Regions from separate parts of the Pseudoalteromonas sp. SG44-5 genome, predicted to be linked through region 1. Evidence: predicted binding sites of a transcription regulator. Region 1 holds the regulator's gene; each other region holds the start of a gene.
What was found. Region 1 encodes sigma-54, which starts transcription at its own class of promoters, with help from an activator protein. Its sites were predicted from a motif close to GTTGGCACGNNNNTNGNNT; they were not measured.
Positions count from the first base shown of each region.

Region 2: a site for sigma-54 is predicted at 5,312-5,330, ahead of H5079_RS07685 (BON domain-containing protein). Genes of this name have one in related genera too.
Region 3: a site for sigma-54 is predicted at 3,452-3,470, ahead of H5079_RS17295 (flagellar basal body rod protein FlgF). Genes of this name have one in related genera too.

Region 1 covers NZ_JACJES010000006.1:48,792-55,579, forward strand. Annotated here, with positions in the region: gene H5079_RS08825 (mechanosensitive ion channel family protein) at 1-527, shown strand, start outside; gene mgtE (magnesium transporter) at 623-1,981, opposite strand; gene H5079_RS08835 (HPr family phosphocarrier protein) at 2,129-2,401, opposite strand; gene rapZ (RNase adapter RapZ) at 2,445-3,290, opposite strand; gene ptsN (PTS IIA-like nitrogen regulatory protein PtsN) at 3,312-3,764, opposite strand; gene hpf (ribosome hibernation promoting factor) at 3,769-4,056, opposite strand; gene H5079_RS08855 (RNA polymerase factor sigma-54) at 4,083-5,576, opposite strand; gene lptB (LPS export ABC transporter ATP-binding protein) at 5,646-6,371, opposite strand; gene lptA (lipopolysaccharide transport periplasmic protein LptA) at 6,368-6,788, opposite strand, start outside.
Region 2 covers NZ_JACJES010000004.1:209,964-216,751, forward strand. Annotated here, with positions in the region: gene recJ (single-stranded-DNA-specific exonuclease RecJ) at 1-141, opposite strand, end outside; gene dsbC (bifunctional protein-disulfide isomerase/oxidoreductase DsbC) at 227-955, opposite strand; gene xerD (site-specific tyrosine recombinase XerD) at 1,018-1,944, opposite strand; gene fldB (flavodoxin FldB) at 2,052-2,573, shown strand; gene H5079_RS07670 (DUF2147 domain-containing protein) at 2,637-3,083, opposite strand; gene H5079_RS07675 (tRNA1(Val) (adenine(37)-N6)-methyltransferase) at 3,136-3,834, opposite strand; gene srmB (ATP-dependent RNA helicase SrmB) at 3,910-5,136, shown strand; gene H5079_RS07685 (BON domain-containing protein) at 5,391-5,711, shown strand; gene H5079_RS07690 (YgiQ family radical SAM protein) at 5,851-6,788, opposite strand, start outside.
Region 3 covers NZ_JACJES010000033.1:6,781-13,568, reverse strand. Annotated here, with positions in the region: gene flgB (flagellar basal body rod protein FlgB) at 202-609, shown strand; gene flgC (flagellar basal body rod protein FlgC) at 615-1,046, shown strand; gene H5079_RS17305 (flagellar hook assembly protein FlgD) at 1,060-1,737, shown strand; gene flgE (flagellar hook protein FlgE) at 1,787-3,172, shown strand; gene H5079_RS17295 (flagellar basal body rod protein FlgF) at 3,506-4,249, shown strand; gene flgG (flagellar basal-body rod protein FlgG) at 4,271-5,059, shown strand; gene flgH (flagellar basal body L-ring protein FlgH) at 5,076-5,759, shown strand; gene H5079_RS17280 (flagellar basal body P-ring protein FlgI) at 5,772-6,788, shown strand, end outside.

The sequences.
Region 1 (6,788 bases):
TGTTTGGCTCTGTGCATTCAATAAACCTGCGTAATACACTAATAGAGAGCTTTTATGGGCAGCAAATACTAGTGCCTAATAAAATACTATTTAGAAATGTATTGCGAAACTACAGCACGCTAGGCGTTAGACGCATAGAAGTGCCGGTAAGAATTTCATTAACAGAAGACATAGAAAAAGCCGCAAACGTTATTGTGGATAAAATTAATCAATTTGAGTTTGTAATACGCCAAGATGAAACGGCCGTATACGCAGAGAGTTTTGGCGACAGTAGTATTAATTTATTATTGTGGTTTTGGATTAAATACCCTGGTGAGCCAGACTTTATGACAGTACGCCACAAAGGTGTTGTGGCAGTACAGCAAGCACTAAATGAGGCTGATATTCGTATTCCATTCCCAATACGCAGTTTAGATTTTGGGGTTAAAGGTGGCGAAAACCTCGATGCAATAATAAGTAATAAAGTAAATACACAATCGTCAAAGCAAGAAGGAGTCGATGGCTCTACAATCAATAAAGAAGACTAGATAACCTGATAACCTGAACGCTGGTTAAATTATATTGCGTAAAAGTTACTTTTAACCAGCGCGTATTTACACAGTAATGTGCGCTGGTTTATTTATTAAACCAGCAACCAAGTTGCGGTGCCTAAAAAGGCAAATATACCTACTATATCGGTTACTGTAGTGAGTATTACACTGCCAGCAAGTGCAGGGTCTATTTTCATACGTTTAAGTATTATAGGAATACACGCACCCGCCACACCCGCAACAACTAAGTTCATAAACATTGCAAACGCCAGTACCGCGCCAAGCATTAAGTCCCATTGCCATAGGGCTATAACACTGGCAATTAAAACAGCCCATAAAATACCGTTTAATGCACCAATGGCGAGCTCTTTTATCATTACAAAACGTTGGTTAGTTTGGTTAATATGGCCCACTGCTATACCACGAATAACCAAGGTTAATGACTGGCTACCGGCCACCCCACCCATTGAGGGGACAATGCCGTTAAGCACGGCTAAAATAGGCAGTATTGCTAAAGTGCCTTCAAAAAAGCTGGCAACAAAAGCAGCTGCCAGAGCCGTTAATAAGTTAACACCTAGCCAAACAGAGCGTTTTTTTGAGCTTTTTAAAACCGGTGCAAAGGTATCTTCTTCATCATCAAGACCCGCTAAACCTAATAAGTGATGCTCTGCGTCTTCACGAATTACATCAACAATGTCATCGATAGTAACACGGCCAAGTAGCTGGGCGTTGTCGTCAACTACTGGGGCTGATATCCAGTTATGACGTTCAAATAACTGCGCCACTTCGCTTTCATCCATCGAAATAGGAATAGACTCACAGTCTTCATCCATTAGGTCGTGAACAATTTTTTCGGGCGAATTGGTTAGTAAGGTACTTAACGATAAAGCGCCTAAAAAACAGTTATGCTTATCGACAACGTAAAGGTCGTCGGTACCCTCAGGGAGTTCGCCGCGCAGACGAATGTAACGCAGTACCACATCTAGGGTTACATCAGGGCGAATGGTTACTGTATCTGTGTTCATCAGCGCGCCAGCAGAGCGTTCCTGATAGGAGAGTGCTTGCGTAGCACGTTCTCTATCTTGAATGTCCATGGCGCTAACCACGTCTTTATAAACCGTGTCAGGCAGGCTTCGCAGTACTTCACCTAAGTCATCGTGGCCCATGTCTTCAGTGGCAGCAGCAATGTGCTTAGGTTCCATTTGGGCAATAATGCCTAAACGTACATCTTCAGAGAGTTCTTCAAGAACATCACCTTGTACATCTGGATCAACTAATTGCCAGAGCAGGCGACGAACTTTATGCGGTGATGATTCTAGTAAAAGTGCGGTATCACAAGGAGCTGTTTTTGCCAGCATGCGCCTAACTTGAACAAACTGACCACTATTGAGTGACTTGGTCACTTGTTGTAATTGTTGTAGTGGGTAGTCTTGTTCGAAAGTTTCGGGCATTGGCGTCCTTAATTTATTTTTATAACGTTAGGGAAGAAGTTAGTCATTAACTTCGTTCAGTTTATCTTACTTTTTTTAGCCAAACTAGCTTAAGGTTTCACTAACCCTATATTTTAGCTCGTTTACTTGGTTTAAATAAAGTGCCTACTATTCTTGTTCGTTAAAGCGCTGCGCTATTAATTGGCCAACGGCATGTAAAGCATGCTCTGCATCGGGTCCTTCGCACACTACTTTTACTTCTTTACCTTGGCTGCTTTCTAGTAACATTAAAGCCAGTACGCTATCGCCAGCGGCTTCTTTTTCATCTTGAAATAAGGTAATAGATGCGTCAAATTGTACCGCTAATTGTGCTAATACGGTAGCAGCTCTAGCATGCAGGCCTAGCTTGTTTTTTATTAAAAATGTATTTTCTAAGCGCATAAGATACTCTACTTAAGCTGAACAGATGATTATTTAAATTGAATTATTTTTCTTGCTCGCGATGGCGAATTTTTACATTAGGGTGAGACATAGCAAAGCTTTCACCAATTGTTTGCGCTAAATAAACTGAGCGGTGCTGACCACCAGTACAACCAATAGCAATGGTTAAATAACTGCGATTATTACGCTCTAGGTGTGGTAACCACGTTTGTACAAAGGTTTGAATTTGCCAAGTGAATTTTTGCACAATACTATGACTAGCTAAATAATCTTTTACTGGTTGATCTAATCCAGTTAAAGGCTTGAGCTCCGGTTCCCAGTGTGGGTTTGGTAAAAAACGCGCATCAAAAACATAATCAGCACCTTTGGGAATACCATGCTTAAAGCCAAACGACTCAAAGGTAATGATAAGCTGTTTGTCTTTTTTACCGAGTATGGTTTCACGCATAGATTCAGCAAGTTGATGCACACTTAAATCGGTTGTATCAATGACATGATCAGCCCGCGTTACGAGTACATCGAGTAATTCTTTTTCTTTTTTTATTGCTAAATCTAGCGGTAGCGAATCAATCGAAAGCGGGTGCAAACGACGTGTTTCTGAATAACGGCGGATTAACGTTTGATCGTCGCTATCTAAATAAAATAACGTTGGTTTAGCAAAGTCGGGCAAGTACTCAAGGATATCGTTAAACTGCTGCTGGTCTTTAGGCAGGTTACGCACGTCTATACTAACGGCTATTTTATCGTAGTTATCAGAGACACTGCGCACTAATGAAGGCAGCAAATTTACCGGAATATTATCTACACAATAGTAACCTAAATCTTCTACAACACGTAAAGCAACTGACTTACCAGAACCTGAACGGCCACTTATAATAATTAATTCCATTTACCACCCCTTTATTAGTAACTAGGATTGATCCAAAATAACTTGGTATAACGCTTCATCAGACTTTGCCGCACGCAATTGCTTACAAAACTCTTTATCGTTTAGTTTATCAGCTATTGTGGCTAGTGTTTTCAAGTGCTGCTGGTTATCGCCATCGGGCACTATAAGCGCAACAAAAATATCAACTGGACGATTATCAATTGCATCAAAATTAATAGCGGTTTCGCTTATTAAAATTAAGGCAAGAGGCTCTTGTGCCCCGCTCATACGGCCATGTGGAATTGCTATTCCTCGGCCAATACCGGTACTACCTAGCTTTTCTCTTGCCAATAAAGCAGTGAGAATATCTTGCTGAGGTAAATACGGCATTTTTTTATGCGCGAGTTCACTGATGAATTCTAAAATTCTTTTTTTACTATTAAAAAGGACCACAGCTTTGCTGCAGTCCTGGCATATAAGTGAGCTTAATTTCATAGTGTTAGTGTCGAGCAAACTTCTCTTTGTGTTTAATTACTTGACGATCGAGTTTGTCAATCAACGAGTCAATGGCAGCGTACATATCTTGGTGTTCGGTCGATGCAAATAGCTCAGCGCCACTTACAAAAATTGTTGCTTCAGCTTTTTGACTTAATTTTTCTACATCGAGAATAACATGCACATTAGTTATGTGATCTGAGTGTCTTTGCAGCTTTGCAAATTTATTATTTACATAGTCTCTTAATGAGTCTGTAATGTCTACATGACGACCAGTTAAGTTTAGTTGCATCAGCATTTTCCTCTTTGTTGTACGTCTTAAATCAAGCTTTTACGTTGATTCGACGGGGGAATAGCCAGAGATTCGCGATATTTTGCAATTGTCCGTCTAGCTACTTTAATTCCTTGCTCAGCCAATATATCTGCAATCTTGCTATCACTCAATGGTTTGGCTAAGTTTTCTGCAGCTATCAACTTTTTAATCAGGGCACGTATGGCAGTTGATGAACATTCGCCACCATTTTCGGTGCTTACATGGCTTGAAAAAAAGTACTTAAGCTCAAAAATGCCACGTGGAGTGTGCATATATTTTTGCGTAGTGACCCGTGAAATAGTCGACTCGTGCATTTCAACTATTTCGGCAACATCGTTTAATACCATAGGTTTCATGGCTTCTGGGCCATGTTCAAAAAACGCTTGTTGCTGCTTAACAATACAATTAGTTACTTTCAGGAGTGTTTCGTTTCTACTTTCTAGGCTTTTAATAAACCATTTAGCTTCTTGTAAGTGCGAGCGAATAAATTGGCTGTCACCGCTGGATTTTACTGTACGAGACATAGCCGCATATTGGCTGTTAACACGTATTTTTGGCATGCTATCAGGGTTTAGCTCTACCACCCAGCGGCCTTTTATTTTTTTAACAGACACGTCAGGTATAACGTATTCAGACTCTTCTCTGACAATAGTATCCGCAGGCTTAGGATTAAGCGTATGAATAAGTGTCATTATTTCTTTAAGCTCTTCTTCTTTGAGCTTAGTTTTTTTCATTAACGTACGATAGTCGCGAGCAGCGAGTAAATCGATATGATCAGTTAACACCATTTTTGTTTCGTTAATATAAGGGGTGTCTTTATCAAATTGATTTAATTGAATGCATAAGCATTCTTGCAAGCTGCGAGCTGCAATACCAACAGGATCAAATAATTGAATGCGCTTTAGCACTGCTTCTATTTCATCTAGTTCTACTTCGTGTTCGTCGTCAGTTTCTTGGTTAAAGCTTGCTAAAAGGTCTTCGCAACTGAGGGTTAAAATACCAGAGTCATCTACGGCTTCAACGATAGCTATGGCAATAGCTTCGTCGGTAGGGCTAAAAGGGGTGAGCTGTAATTGCCACATTAAGTATTCATGCAGGGTTTCGGTTGATGCACCTTGATAAATAGATTCATCTTCAGGCATTGGCCCTGATGAAGAGGCAGGCGCTGCGCTCATATATTCATCCCATGATACATCCATGGCCATGTCGTCGCTTATGGTGTCTTTATTTAGTGCTTCACCGCTATCTTGCTCATACTCGCTTGGGGTGTCGTCAGCAGAGGCGCTAACAGTAATGTCATCTGCTTTTTGCTCGTTTTTACCTGCTGATTCTTCCGTGTAATCTTGTTCATCAACTTCAAGTAATGGGTTGCTATCAAGTGCTTCTTGTATTTCTTGCTGGAGATCCAAGGTACTAAGCTGCAATAAGCGAATAGCCTGTTGCAGTTGCGGAGTCATTGTAAGTTGCTGGCCCATGCGCAGCTGTAATGATTGCCTCATTTATCTCTAACAATCCTTATAAATTGATATGATTAATCTTAGCAGATGCTTATAGTAATAACATAAATATTACAGTTTGAACTGCTCGCCTAAATAAACATCACGTACTGTTTTATCGTTTAATACAAATTCAGGAGTACCAGATGCAATTAGCTCCCCATGAGAAACAATGTAGGCTTTTTCACAAACATCAAGGGTTTCCCTTACATTGTGGTCGGTAATTAGTACGCCAATACCACGATTTTTAAGGTGTTCTATAATTTTTTTAATATCGAGTACTGAAATAGGATCCACGCCAGCAAAGGGCTCATCAAGCAATATAAATTTAGGATCTGCAGCTAAAGCACGTGCTATTTCTACGCGGCGACGTTCACCACCAGATAGCGCCATACCTAAGCTGTCGCGAATATGTTGCAGGCTAAATTCGTCCAATAAACTATTTAGGGTTTCTTCCCTGGCTTGTTTATTTAGTTGCTTACGCGTTTCTAAAATAGCCATTAAATTTTGATACACAGTGAGCTTTCTAAAAATAGAAGATTCTTGTGGTAAATAACCAATACCTAAACGAGCACGGCTGTGCATAGGAAGTAAGGTAATATCGTTATCATCAATTAATATTTTACCTTTGTCGCTAGGTACTAAGCCTACAATCATGTAAAAGGTAGTGGTTTTACCTGCGCCATTTGGGCCAAGTAAACCAACAATGCTGCCAGCTTTTACTTCAAGTCCTACATTTTTAACAACTTCACGGCCTTTATAGCTTTTTGCTAATAGCTCTGCTTTTAATGTACTCATGGCTGACCTTTATTGAGTTTTTGTTCTTTTTTTACGTCTACAGGCACTAAAATAGTGTGTACCCGATCAGTTGAGTTTTCATCTTTTTCAGCACTTATAAGCTGTTGCTCTATATCATAGGTGATGCTTTTAGCCGTAATTTTTTGCCCAGCTTGAGAAATGTTTGCATCTCCTACCAGGGTTAAAAAACGTTTCGCTACATCGTAACGTACTTCGTTAGCGCTGGCGCTCATGACAGTGCCATCTGCTTGCTTTTCTTCAAAATATGCAGGGCTGCCCGTGGCAATTAATAGTTGTTTATTATCGCCAAGTTCGTCGCGCTTATGTACTTCTAAACGATCGGCGGTGATACGACGATTACCGTGAATTATCTCGACGTTTTTCTCAAAAATACCAACGTTTTCTTTTAGTTGGCCT
Region 2 (6,788 bases), on a different contig from region 1:
GTGTAATGTGGCGGCGCTGTTATTTAGCTCATCGGCATGGGAAACATTTCGCGTGGCATAAATTTGCTTAATTACAGGGTGTAAATGACTCGGTAAATGTGAATCATCGACGTTTTCGCGCGTTTGGATCGTTTTTTTCATGCAGATTTTTAACTTATTTGGTTCATCATAAATATACAAAAAAAGGCCTTTCGGCCTTTTTTTATGCGCACCGTAAATTTAATTACTATGGGGCTTTACTAGCGTTAAGCGCAGCGCTTAATGCGGCAGCTGGCTGATAACCTGGGATCATGGTGCCATCTTCTAAAATAATAGCAGGTGTACCGGTAACACCAAAGCTTTGACCTAGCTGATAATGCTCAGCAACTGGCGCACTACAACCTTTAACTGCTGTAGTATTTGAGCCACTTTTAGCTTCGGTTAGTGCTTCTTGTTGATCTTTAGCACACCATACGTTCATTAAGTCATTATAACCTGAACCTTGTAGGCCACCGCGCGGAAACGCTAAATACTTAACGGTAATACCCGCTTCAAGTAAATCATCTAGCTCACGGTGTAATTTACGACAATAACCACAGCTAATGTCGGTAAATACGGTAATGCTATGTTTTTCGTTAGGTGCTTTGTACACTATCATCGAATCTTCGTATTCTTTTAACCCAGCTTGGCGTACGCCGTTTAGTGCTTTTTCGGTTAAATTACTACGATTATTTAAGTCTATAAGTGTCCCTTGCATTAAAAACTGTCCGTCTGGGCTTGCATAAAGCACACCTTGATTAGTGATCAGTTCTTTTAAACCCGCTACTGGGCTTGGGTTTATTTGCTTAACGGTAACACCAAGCGCGGCAAATTTAATAACAATAGGATCATTAGCGTTAGGGGCTACAGCCACATCATTCGCTACGGCACTTAAACTAGTGCATAACATGGCACCTGCTAACATTAATTTTTTCATAATTCTTCTCTATTTTTATAAATACATATCAATTGACCGGCTTAGTGATAATAAATTTCATATTAAGCACGTGGATGATGCTGCGCATGTACCGATTTTAATCGCTCATTTGCAACATGCGTATATATTTGGGTGGTTGATAAATCACTGTGTCCTAACATCATTTGAACCACACGTAAGTCTGCCCCATGATTTAATAAGTGGGTTGCAAATGCATGGCGCAATGTATGCGGTGACAATGACGACTCAATTGATGCCAAAATAGCATAGTGCTTCACTCTATGCCAAAAAGTTTGTCGGGTCATGCCAACCCCTCGCTTTGAGGGAAACACAAAGTCGGTGGCGTGTTTAATCATTTGCGCCCGTCCCACCTTTAAAAACTGCTCAAGCCAATACATGGCCTCTTCGCCCAGTGGCACTAAACGCTCTTTATTCCCCTTACCTTTTACAAACACCACAGCTTGGCGCAAATTAATTTGTTCAATCCGCAGCCCTACAAGCTCACTAACCCGCAAACCTGTTGCATATAGTAACTCAAGCATGGCTTTATCGCGCAGCCCCATTGGCTCATCGGTATTGGGAGCGCTCAGTAGTGCCTCTACTTCAGCCTCCGAAAGCGTTTTAGGCAAAGACTGTCCTGCTTTAGGTTGCGCAATATTGAGCATTGGCGAGTCGCTAATTAACTTTTCGCGCACAAAGTACTGATAAAAACGCTTAAGCGCACTAATACTACGCGCAGTACTACGCGGCTTTAAGCCTAGATCAACTCTATGGGCTAAATAGCTTTCAACGTCTAGGCCGGTTACAGTCATTAAATTTTTGCCTTTTAAAAACTGGCAAAACTTATCTAAATCGCTGCGATACGCCGATAGTGTATTTTCACTCACCCCTTGCTCTAAATACAAACAATCTAAAAAGGTTTCTAGGTAATCGTTATTGCTTTTTGGTGCCGTGCTTGGTTCTGAAAAGTCGTCAGCTAGCGTTGTCACTTTTGTGCTCTCATTTTTGTTATAGCCATTGCCTAAGGTATCAATTAAAAACACCTTACGGTAAACTTGAGCTTATCATATCAGGCAATTACACAGTGATAAATACGATGCAAATTGGTTTATTTTTTGGCTCTACTACCTGCTACACCGAAATGGCAGCAGAAAAAATTCGCGACATTATTGGTGCCGATATCGTTACCTTGCATAATATTAAAGACGAACCACTAAAAAATGCAGAGCAATACGATTTCATTATTTTTGGTATTTCAACCTGGGATTTTGGTGAAATACAAGAAGACTGGGAGTCAAAGTGGGACGACATAGCAGACGTAAACTTAAATGGTAAAACCATCGCGTTATTTGGCATGGGTGATCAACAAGGTTACGGCCAGTGGTTTCAAGATGCGCTTGGCATGCTACACGACGAAATAAGTCCGCAAACATTTACCCAGTTAGGTTTTTGGCCAAACGACAATAGTTACGAGTTTGAAGCATCTAAAGCACTCACCGAAGACGGTACACACTTTGTTGGTTTAGCCCTTGATGAAGACAGCCAGTACGAGCTAAGCGACGAGCGTATTGCCACTTGGGTTGAACAGGTAATGACCGAGTACAGCGAAACCCTGTAATACTGTTTATTATTGTTGTACTTGTAAAGCGCAGCCACACTGCGCTTTAATTTTATTGGCTAACTACTCTACTCTTAGCCAATATTGGTTACGATAAAAAAAGCCAATATAACCACGCACTTCTAATTTTTCACCAGCATCTTGAGTCGTTAAGCGCACTGTATAGCTTTTACCGTTATTTGGGTCGAGTATTTGACCGTCTTCCCAACTACCATCACCGCTATCAATCACATTATCAATAATGGTCATGCCTAATATGGGCTGATCTTTTTTATCGCCCGAGCACTGCGAGCACACTGCATTTTGCTTATCTTTATTTAATAATGTTTCAATGGTGCCGCTTAAAACCCCGTTATTTTCAACTATACGGACATACGACTTAGCTTCATTAGTGTCTTCATCAATGGTTTTCCAAAGCCCAACAGGCGTCATACTGGCAAGTACGCTCTGCGTTGTAAAAAATGTAGCGGCTAAGGCGCTTAATAATACTGATTTAGTTCGTTTTTTCATTATAAGTTTCCTGTATACATATAAACTCATCATACCAGCACTGTTTACCACATTACATCTTCAAATAAAATGCTTTGCATAGCGTAATATAATCTTCGCTATAGTTGTTTTCATTATCTTTTATACACAAAGCTGATTCCACAATGCTCTGGTTTATATAGCTAAAGGTCATTAGGCTTCGGCTAATCGCTTTATTTGGCGTCGCCTTTACTTGGCAATGAGTATTTAAAAAAAGCCCGTTTTGAGTAGCAAGTTCAATAAACACCGCAACCTCTGTAGTGGGTAAAATTAAGCTAAAGGTTGAGCCTGAATGACTGAGCTTTTTAAAAGCACTAATTAGCTCAGCAAAACTTAAACCATCTGTATGGCGCGCAATATTACGCGCCTTATTATTACCTTTTAAACTGTGATTAAAATACGGCGGATTGGCTATCACTACATCAAATGGCTGCGCGCTGTTAAAAGTTTGAATGCTTTGCTGGTGCACCTCTATATTTGGCCACGGGCTAGCGGCAATATTTTGCAACGCTTGTTGGTAAGCATTTTTATCAACTTCTACCGCCGTTATAGTTAACTGGGGGCTGCGCTGTTTGCACATAAGCGCCAGCAATCCCGTGCCTGTACCTATATCGAGCAAGCTGTTGGCATTACTTAAATTAGCCCATGCTCCAAGCAAAATACCATCGGTTGATACCTTCATTGCACACTGTTCGTGCGCAACTTTAAATTGTTTAAATGCAAAACCAGACATTTTTTCACCTTTTCATTCACCAAGCAGGCGTAACCGAGTATAATTAGTGCCATTGTCCTTTATTTTTGACACTCTATGCAATTTTCTGAATTTGATCTTGATAACAAGCTACTCGACGCCATTAATAAAATGGGTTACGAAACGCCAACCAGCATTCAACAACAAGCTATTCCTGAAGCACTTCAGGGGCGTGACATTTTAGCATCTGCGCCTACAGGTACAGGTAAAACAGCCGCCTTTTTAATTCCGGCTATTCAATATTTATTGGATTTTCCGCGTCGTGATCCTGGTTTTGCGCGCGTATTAGTAATGACGCCAACTCGTGAGCTAGCTTATCAAATTCATGAACAATGCGAACTACTTGCTAAACGTACTAACCTTAAAATTGGGGTAGTAACAGGCGGTATTAACTATGGTACGCATAAAGAGATTTTTGAAAAAAATAATGACATTTTAATCGCCACCCCAGGGCGTTTAATGGAATATTTAGAAACCGAAAACTTTCATGCTGAACACGTAGAAATGCTTATTATTGATGAAGCCGACCGCATGCTAGACATGGGCTTTAAAAAAGAAATGAGCCGTATTTGTGATGAAGCTAAAAATCGTCGTCAGTGCTTTTTATTTTCAGCAACCCTTGAAGGCGACAGTGTTGAAAGATTTGCTGAAACAACGCTAAACGATCCAGCATTGCTTGAAGCTGAATCGTCACGCAAAGAAAAGGCTAAAATTCACCAGTGGGTACATTTAGCCGACGACTATCATCATAAACTTGAGCTGTTAGTTAATACCCTTAATGGCCCAGACGTAACTAAAGCCATAGTGTTTGTTAAAACCCGTGAGCGTCTTGAAACGCTAATTGGTGAACTAACAACTAACGACGTTAAAGCAGCCTGGTTACGCGGCGAAATGCCGCAAGACAAACGCATGAAAGCGATGGAAAACTTCCATAGCGGCAAAACCCGTATATTAGTTGCTACCGATGTAGCGGCGCGCGGTATTGACGTGGCTGATATTAGCCATGTAATTAACTTTGACCTACCACGCACAGCCGATATATATGTACACCGTATTGGCCGTACAGGCCGCGCTGGTAAAAAAGGCATCGCTCTTTCACTGGTTGAAGCGCACGATATTGGCATTCTTTATAAAATAGAACGCTATATTGAGCAAAAACTTAAACGTCGTGTTATTAAAGGATTAGAGCCAAAGCATAAAGAAGCTAAGCCGCCGGCTAAAAAGCGTAAAGATCCGGTTAAAATGAAAGCGAAGAAAAAAGCTAAGGTTAAAAAGAAAAAGTAACTTAAGCGCATACTGTAAGTAGTATTATATTAGCCGACAAAAATGTCGGCTTTTTAATGCCTGCTCCTCCATAACTGCATGGTTTAGGGCTATGTAATCTCTACTTAGTTTTATGTAACAATTGCCCACCTGAATTCCCACTTAATAAAATAGCCTTTATTTTCAGTACATTAAATATGGAACGATAATTGTAACTATCATGGTAACTCTGCCTAATTTGGCTACCCGATTAATTGCAATGTAAGGATATGATTATGAGCCGTTTAAAATTAACTATCGCTTTAGTATCATTTTGTTGTTTGTTTTTATTAGCATGCGCTACAAAAGTGAGTGCTACAACAAATATGGTTGTCGTTAGCAGCCTAGCAACCCAACCAAACTTACAGCAATCGATTACCCACACTTTGCGTACCAACCCCAATTTAGCGCTAAGCGATATTCGCGTACAAGTTAAAAATGGTGAAGTAGATTTATACGGTAAAGCGCAAACAGGTTTTGAGCGTGCGTTGGCACAAAAGTTTTTAGAAAATATGGATGGCGTAAAAATCATTCGTAACAAAATTGATATTATTTAAGTTCTACTTAAATAACTTACATAAAAAATGCCGCTTATTGCAAAATAAGCGGCATTTTTTTCAGTGCTCATATATTCAGTAATCAAGCCCAAGCTTAGTAATAAGCCAAACAGGCTAACTACTTTTTAAGCTATGAGCTCTATTTAGCTCTTTGGCGATTACTCGCTACCTTTGGTTTTGTATTGGCCTTATGAAATTGGCTAAAACCAGTATGGCGCGTTAATGCTGGGCGCCCACCTCGACTACTTCCTTTTGCAGCTCTTTCGTCGCGCCCTTCTTCTGGCACTAAGCAATTTGGCGCTTTACCTATTAGGTTAGCTTTACCCATTTTGCGCAGTGCTTCGCGGATCATTGGCCAGCCCGCAGGATCGTGATAGCGTAAAATTGCTTTATGTAAACGACGCTGGCGCGCACCTTTCGGCACAGGTACTACTTCGGTATTATTTTTAATATTACGCAGTGAGTTCATCTCGGTATGATAAATAGTGGTCGCATTTGCCATTGGAGATGGGTAAAAATTTTGTACCTGATCAAGTTTAAAGTCGTTCGACTTAAGCCACAAAGCCATGTTTACCATGTCTTCGTCTTTAGTACCTGGGTGCGCCGAAATAAAGTATGGGATTAAATACTGCTTTTTACCCGCTTCTTTTGAGTACTTATCAAATAACGCTTTAAACTGATCGTACGCTCCCATACCTGGCTTCATCATTTTTGATAATGGTCCATCTTCGGTATGCTCTGGCGCTATTTTTAAATATCCACCTACATGGTGAGTAACTAATTCTTTAACGTAACGTGGATCTTGCACGGCTAAATCGTAGCGTACACCCGAGGCGATTAATATTTTTTTAATGCCTTTAACTTCACGGGCTTTTTTATACAGCTCAATTGTTGGCGTATGATCGGTATCCATATGCTTACATATTTCAGGGTATACACACGATAAACGTCGACAGGTACTTTCTGCTTTTTTGCTAGTACAACCCAATTTATACATGTTGGCTGTTGGGCCACCTAAGTCAGAAATAACCCCGGTAAACCCGGGTACTTTATCTCTAATTTGCTCAATTTCTTCAA
Region 3 (6,788 bases), on a different contig from region 1:
GCTTTAGAGTTTTTAACTGCTGGCATTTTTTATAATAACTGTATTGGCTCATATCAATTTACTTATTGCCTTAAAATCTCCCTAAAACCCGCACTTTAAATAGCTATGTTTAATCAGTTTAGTAAATAACTTTAAACAAAAATTAGTTAAATGGCTTATTTCTTGCTTTGTTCAAGCTAAGTCAATTTTTTGGAGATGGTTATGGCTATCAGTTTTGATAAAGCGCTTGGTGTGCACCCGCATGCTATGTTGATCCGTTCGCAAAGAGCCGAAATGCTCGCTACCAATATCGCTAATGCTGATACGCCGGGCTATAAAGCAAAAGATATAGACTTTGCCTCTGCACTAAAAACGGCAAAGTCACACCAACAAGGCGGCAATAGTATGGTTAGAACCAACAGTAAACACATTGCCGGTGGTAGTAAAGAAGTTGGTGGTTCAGAAATGTTTCGTAATGCAAATCAACCAGATACAGGTGATGGCAACTCAGTTGATATACAGGTGGAACGAAACTTGTATGCACAGAATGCTATGGAGTATCAGGCCAGCTTGCAATTTTTAAGCGGCAGATTTAAAGGTCTGAAAAAAGCACTCGGTAGCCAAGGATAATAATTATGAGTTTATATAATGTTTTTGATATTGCTGGTTCTGGTATGAGCGCACAAAATGTGCGTTTAAACACCACCGCAAGTAATATTTCTAATGCGAATACTATTAGTTCTTCTCAGGATAAAACTTACCGAGCGCGACAACCTGTATTTGCTGCTGAGCTTACTAAAGCTTCAGCATCAGCAAGTAATCCACAGGGCTCCGCTGTTGGCGTTAAAGTATTAGGCATTGTTGAGAGCAACAAACCATTACAAATCGAATATAACCCAAACCATCCAAGTGCGGATGAAAATGGCTATATCTATAAACCCAACGTTAATGTTGTTGAGGAGATGGCAAACATGATTTCTGCCTCTCGTTCGTATCAAACAAATGTGCAAGTTGCCGATGCAGCAAAGCAAATGTTAAGTAAAACACTGCTGCTAGGCCAGCGGTAACAGAGGGTAGGTTATGAGTAACGATATTAGTACATCTTCATCCTATTTAGACTCTTTACGGTGGCAAGAAAAACAAGCAGCCAGTAAAGACAAGAGTGATGCGTTAACCCAAGAAGATTTTTTCTCATTACTAACGCAGCAACTGTCGTTTCAAGATCCGAGTAAACCGGCTGATAACGATCAGATGATTGCGCAAATGACTAGCTTTACTATGGCTGAGGGAATTTCAAATTTAAACTCTAACTTTGAAGCTTTAGCTGCATCAATGACATCGAATTCAGCACTGCAAGCATCTACATTAGTAGGCAAGCAGGCGCTTTTAGAGTCCGACACGCTAGATTTAAATGAAGCAGGTGATGCACGAGGCTCAGTTGTTGCCGAAAAGCCAGTTGAAAGCTTAAAGCTTAGAATTGAAGACGAGTCTGGGCAGTTAGTTAGAACTATAGATTTAGGCTCGCAACCAGCAGGTGCAGTGCGTTTTGCATGGGATGGTAAAAATGAAGCAGGTGAGCGCCTACCCCCTGGTGAATATAAAATTAAAGCCGAAGGGAGTACTAATGGTGAGTTTTCGAGCCTGCCAATTGCTACCTTTAAAAATATTGAGAGTGTGAATATTAATGGTGCAAATGGCATCATTATTAACACTAAAGAAGGTGCGGTTAGGCTGACTGATGTTGCAGAAATCGCGTAAAAGATTCATTAGCCAGCGGGCTAAAAATTAAATAGTTTAGAGGTCAATTATGAGCTTCAATATTGCATTATCCGGCCTTGCTGCCGCACAAAAAGATTTAAACGTTACGGCAAATAATATAGCCAACGTAAATACTACGGGTTTTAAAGAGTCGCGCGCAGAATTTGCTGACGTGTATGCATCGTCGGTATTTAGTTCGGGTAAAACAAAAAATGGTGACGGCGTGCAAACGACTATGGTTGCACAACAATTTCATCAAGGATCATTACAGTTTACCAATAACTCGTTAGATTTAGCGATTACCGGTGAAGGTTACTTTGCAACTAGCCAAGACCTAGGCGCGCAAGATTTTACCTACACACGTGCCGGCGCATTTAAGTTAAACAAAGACAACTTTGTGGTAGATGCAAATGGCAGCTTTTTACAAGGTTTTCCGGTTGACCCTTCAACAGGCGATACTACATCAGTGAGTTTAAGCACTTCATCGGCTTTACAAATACCTGACTCGTCAGGATCACCGCGTGCTACTTCAAGCGTGTATAGCTCATTTAATTTAGATTCACGATCAATTGCACCTACAATTGCGTTTAACCCTTCAGAAAGTGCAACTTATAATTCATCAACCTCAACAACCGTATATGACTCACTCGGTGAGCCACATGTATTGCAGCTGTTTTTTGTAAAAAAAGAAGCCGAAGAATCTACGGATCCTGATGAAGACGCTAATAAGTGGGAAGTTCATGCAACACTAGACGGTAAATCATTTGGTAAAGATGGTGTTAAACAAGATGGTTCTGAAGACTTACCCTATACAGCTCTTAGTACACTTCAGTTTAGTGCTAATGGCTTACCATTGAAAACAGATGGTGAAGATAATCTAAGTAATACGTTTAATCCTATAGGAATAGAGTCTGGGGATGATGTTGCTGGTGGTCTTTCGGATTTATTAGGTAATGGCGCTACTTTCCCATCCGACATAGCTATAAATTGGCGCGATCAGACCGGTACAGCTAATAAAGTACCTACTCAATACGCGAGTCGCTTTGAAGTAAAAGCACTTGAGCAAGACGGTGCAACGGTTGGCCGTTTAGCGGGTATTGATATTGGCGCCGACGGTAAAGTTGTGGCTTCGTACAGTAATGGCGACTCAACATTTTTAGGCCAAGTGGCTATGGTGCGTTTTTCAAACTCGCAAGGTTTACAACAAGTGGGCAGCACAGGTTGGAAAGCGAGTATAGCGTCAGGCGAGCCTATTGCTGGTGAACCAGGTTCTGGCACCTTAGGTAATATCAACTCATCAGCGCTTGAGCAGTCAAACGTAAACTTAACTAACGAACTAGTTGATTTAATTAGCGCACAGCGTAATTTCCAAGCAAACTCGCGAGCGCTGGAAGTTAACTCAACAATTCAGCAAAGTATTCTACAAATTAGATAAAGCACAATTTATTAATTTGAATATTCAAGGCTGCTTAATTGCAGCCTTTTTTGTTTATAAGATCAGGTTTGAGGCGTCAGGTATCAGGTTTTAGGCAGAAATTTAAAGAGCAGGTTTGAGGCATCAGGTATCAGGTTTTAGGTAGAAATTTAAAGAGCAGGTTTGAGGCGTCAGGTATCAACCTAGAACCTAGCCCCTAGAACCTCATCCCTATAATTTCTGCAGCTACCGGCGGTATACCACATTGCTTGGCGGTGCAGTTTTACTGCTGTATTTAACAATGGCGCATATATTGCATTTGTTCTTACAGAGATTTTTAAGTGAGTCGATGTTATGGATAAAATGGTCTACATTGCCGCGTCTGGCGCTAAGCAAAGCTTAATGGGGCTTGCCCTTAAAGCCAATAATTTGGCGAACGCAAATACCACAGGTTTTAAAGCCGACTTTGCCCAAGCTCGATCTATGCAAGCGTTTGGTGAAGGTTTGCCATCGCGGGTGTTTTCTATGGAAGAGCGCCCAGGTTCAAACATGACATCGGGTGGCATACAGCAAACCGGTCGCGAGCTCGACATTGCCATGAGCGATAATGCCTGGCTGAGTGTACAAGACGCCTCCGGCAACGAAGCTTATACAAAAGTAGGTACGCTTAACATTACCGCCGAAGGCATGTTAGTCACCAGCGGTGGTCGTCAAGTAATTGGCGAAGGCGGCCCTATTATTTTGCCAGTCCCGATTGAAAAAATAGAATTTAGTAAAGACGGTGCCATACAAGTACGCCCACAAGGCGCGCCGGCTAACTTTTTAGAAGAGGTTGATCGTTTAAAAGTGGTTGAGGCAAATAACTCAACACTTGAAAAAGGTAACGATGGTTTATTTAGACCAAAACCAAATCAAACGGTTGAAACCTCAGCTAACGTACAAGTGATAAGCGGCGCATTAGAAATGTCGAACGTTAATCCGGTACACGAAATGGTCGATATGATCAGCCATCAACGCCAATTTGAATTACAAGTAAAGCTAATGAAAACAGCAGAAGAAATAGATCAATCGCAAGATCAGCTGTTGCGCATAGTTTAACTTTAAAATGAGGACACGATTATGAATCCAGCATTGTGGATCAGTAAAACAGGGCTTGACGCCCAACAAACCGACATTTCGGTTATTTCAAATAACTTAGCCAACGCCAGTACAGTTGGTTATAAAAAAAGCCGCGCCGTTTTTGAAGATTTACTATACCAAAACATTAATCAACCAGGCGGTCGCTCATCGCAAGATACCGAAATGCCATCAGGTTTAATGCTAGGTGCTGGTGCCAAAGTGGTAGCTAACCAAAAAAACTTTTCGCAAGGTAATATGCTAACTACTGAAAACTCACTAGATTGGATGATTTCTGGTTCAGGCTTTTTTGAAGTACTACAGCCAGATGGCAATATTGCTTATTCGCGCAACGGGCAATTTACTACCGATGGTGACGGACGAGTTGTAACCTCGGGTGCCGGTTATGTGGTTCAACCAGAAATGAACGTACCCGATGACGCGCAATCAATCACCGTATCACAAGACGGCGAAGTGTCTGTACGTGTTGCAGGGCAGGCCGATAACGTGGTTATTGGGCAAATTACCATTAGTGACTTTATTAATCCGTCGGGCCTTGAGCCTATAGGGCAAAACCTTTACACCGAAACTGCGGTAAGTGGCGCGCCGGTGCAGGGTAACCCTGGGGTTGATGGGCTAGGCACTATTATTCAAGGTTCACTAGAAACGTCAAACGTAAACGTAACCGAAGAGTTGGTAAACCTAATAGAAACCCAGCGTGTTTACGAAATGAACTCAAAAGTAATTTCGGCAGTTGATGAAATGATGAGCTACATCAATCAGCAATTATAATATTTTAGAGGTTATTATGCGCAATATTATATTATTTGCAGCGGGTACTTTATTGTTAAGTGGCTGTGTGTCTACACAAAATAGTGATGTAGTACAAGACGACCCTTACTACGCACCCATGTACCCAGAACCCAATGTTGAACCGGCAATTGCTAATGGCTCACTGTTTAATACGTATTTATCGAACGACTTATACGCTGATAAAAAAGCACTGCGTACCGGCGATATAATTACGGTTAAATTGCAAGAATCTACGCAAGCCTCTAAAGCGGCAAAAACAGAAACTGATAAACAGTCAGACGCAAAACTCGACCCCGTTATTGGTTTAGGCGGATTACCGGTAAATATTGGCGGCGACAGCATTCAATTTGGTATTGGCAGCGACGCGTCATTTAAAGGCGACTCAAAATCAAATCAGTCAAATAGTTTAGCCGGTGATATATCGGTAAACGTAATGCGTGTTTTACCTAATGGTAACTTAGTTATTCGCGGCGAAAAATGGCTAACGTTAAACTCAGGCGAAGAATTTATTCGTTTAGAGGGATTAGTAAGGCCAGAAGATGTAACTGCAGACAATACCGTACAGTCAAATAGAATTGCTAATGCACGAATTCAATATTCGGGCAAAGGGCAAACTCAAGAAGCACAAAGTGCCGGTTGGCTAACACGCTTTTTTAGTAGCTCACTTTTTCCTTTTTAGAGGACATTCATTATGAATGTATTTAAAGTTTTTTGTTTAATGGTGTTACTTGGCTGGCAACTTCCTGCCATGGCCGAGCGCATTAAAGATGTGTCTATGGTTGAGGGCGTACGCTCAAACCAATTAGTAGGCTATGGCCTAGTTGTTGGCTTACCTGGTACGGGCGAGCAAAGCCGATTTACCGAGCAAAGCTTTAAAGGCATGTTAAACAGCTTTGGAATTACGCTACCGGCAAGCTTAAAACCAAAAATTAAAAACGTGGCTGCGGTTGCAGTGCATGCAGAGCTACCGCCTTTTAGAAAGCCCGGGCAAACTATTGATATTACCGTATCATCTATTGGTAGTGCAGGTAGTTTACGTGGTGGTACTTTATTGCAAACCTTTTTAAAGGGGGTCGACGGCAACGTATACGCTATTGGCCAAGGTAGTTTAATTGTAGGTGGTTTAGGCGCAGAAGGGCTTGATGGCAGTAAAGTCGTTATAAACACGCCAACAGTGGGGCGTATTCCAAATGGCGCAACCGTTGAGCGCGCAGTTAAAAGCCCATTTATGCAAAACGACTATATTACTTTTAACTTAAATCGCCCAGACTTTACTACCGCTAAGCGATTAGAAAAAACCATAAACGATTTAGTTGGCCCAAATAGCGCCCAAGCACTCGATGCAGCGTCTATTAGAGTGATTGCCCCAAGAGACGCCTCGCAGCGCGTGTCTTACTTATCAACGCTCGAAAACCTAGAATTTACCCCAGCAGATACAGCGGCAAAAATTATTGTTAATTCGCGTACTGGTACTATTGTTATTGGTAAAAATGTAAAGTTGCAACCAGCTGCTATTACTCACGGTGGCTTAACAGTAACGATTGCAGAGCAGCTAAACGTATCGCAGCCTAATGCTTTTAGCGATGGCGATACCGTTGTTACCCAGCAAAGTATTATAGATATAAAACAAGACGACTCACGGGCATTTGTATTTAACCCCGGAGTGAGCCTAGATGACCTAGTACGCGCTATAAACGAAGTAGGCGCC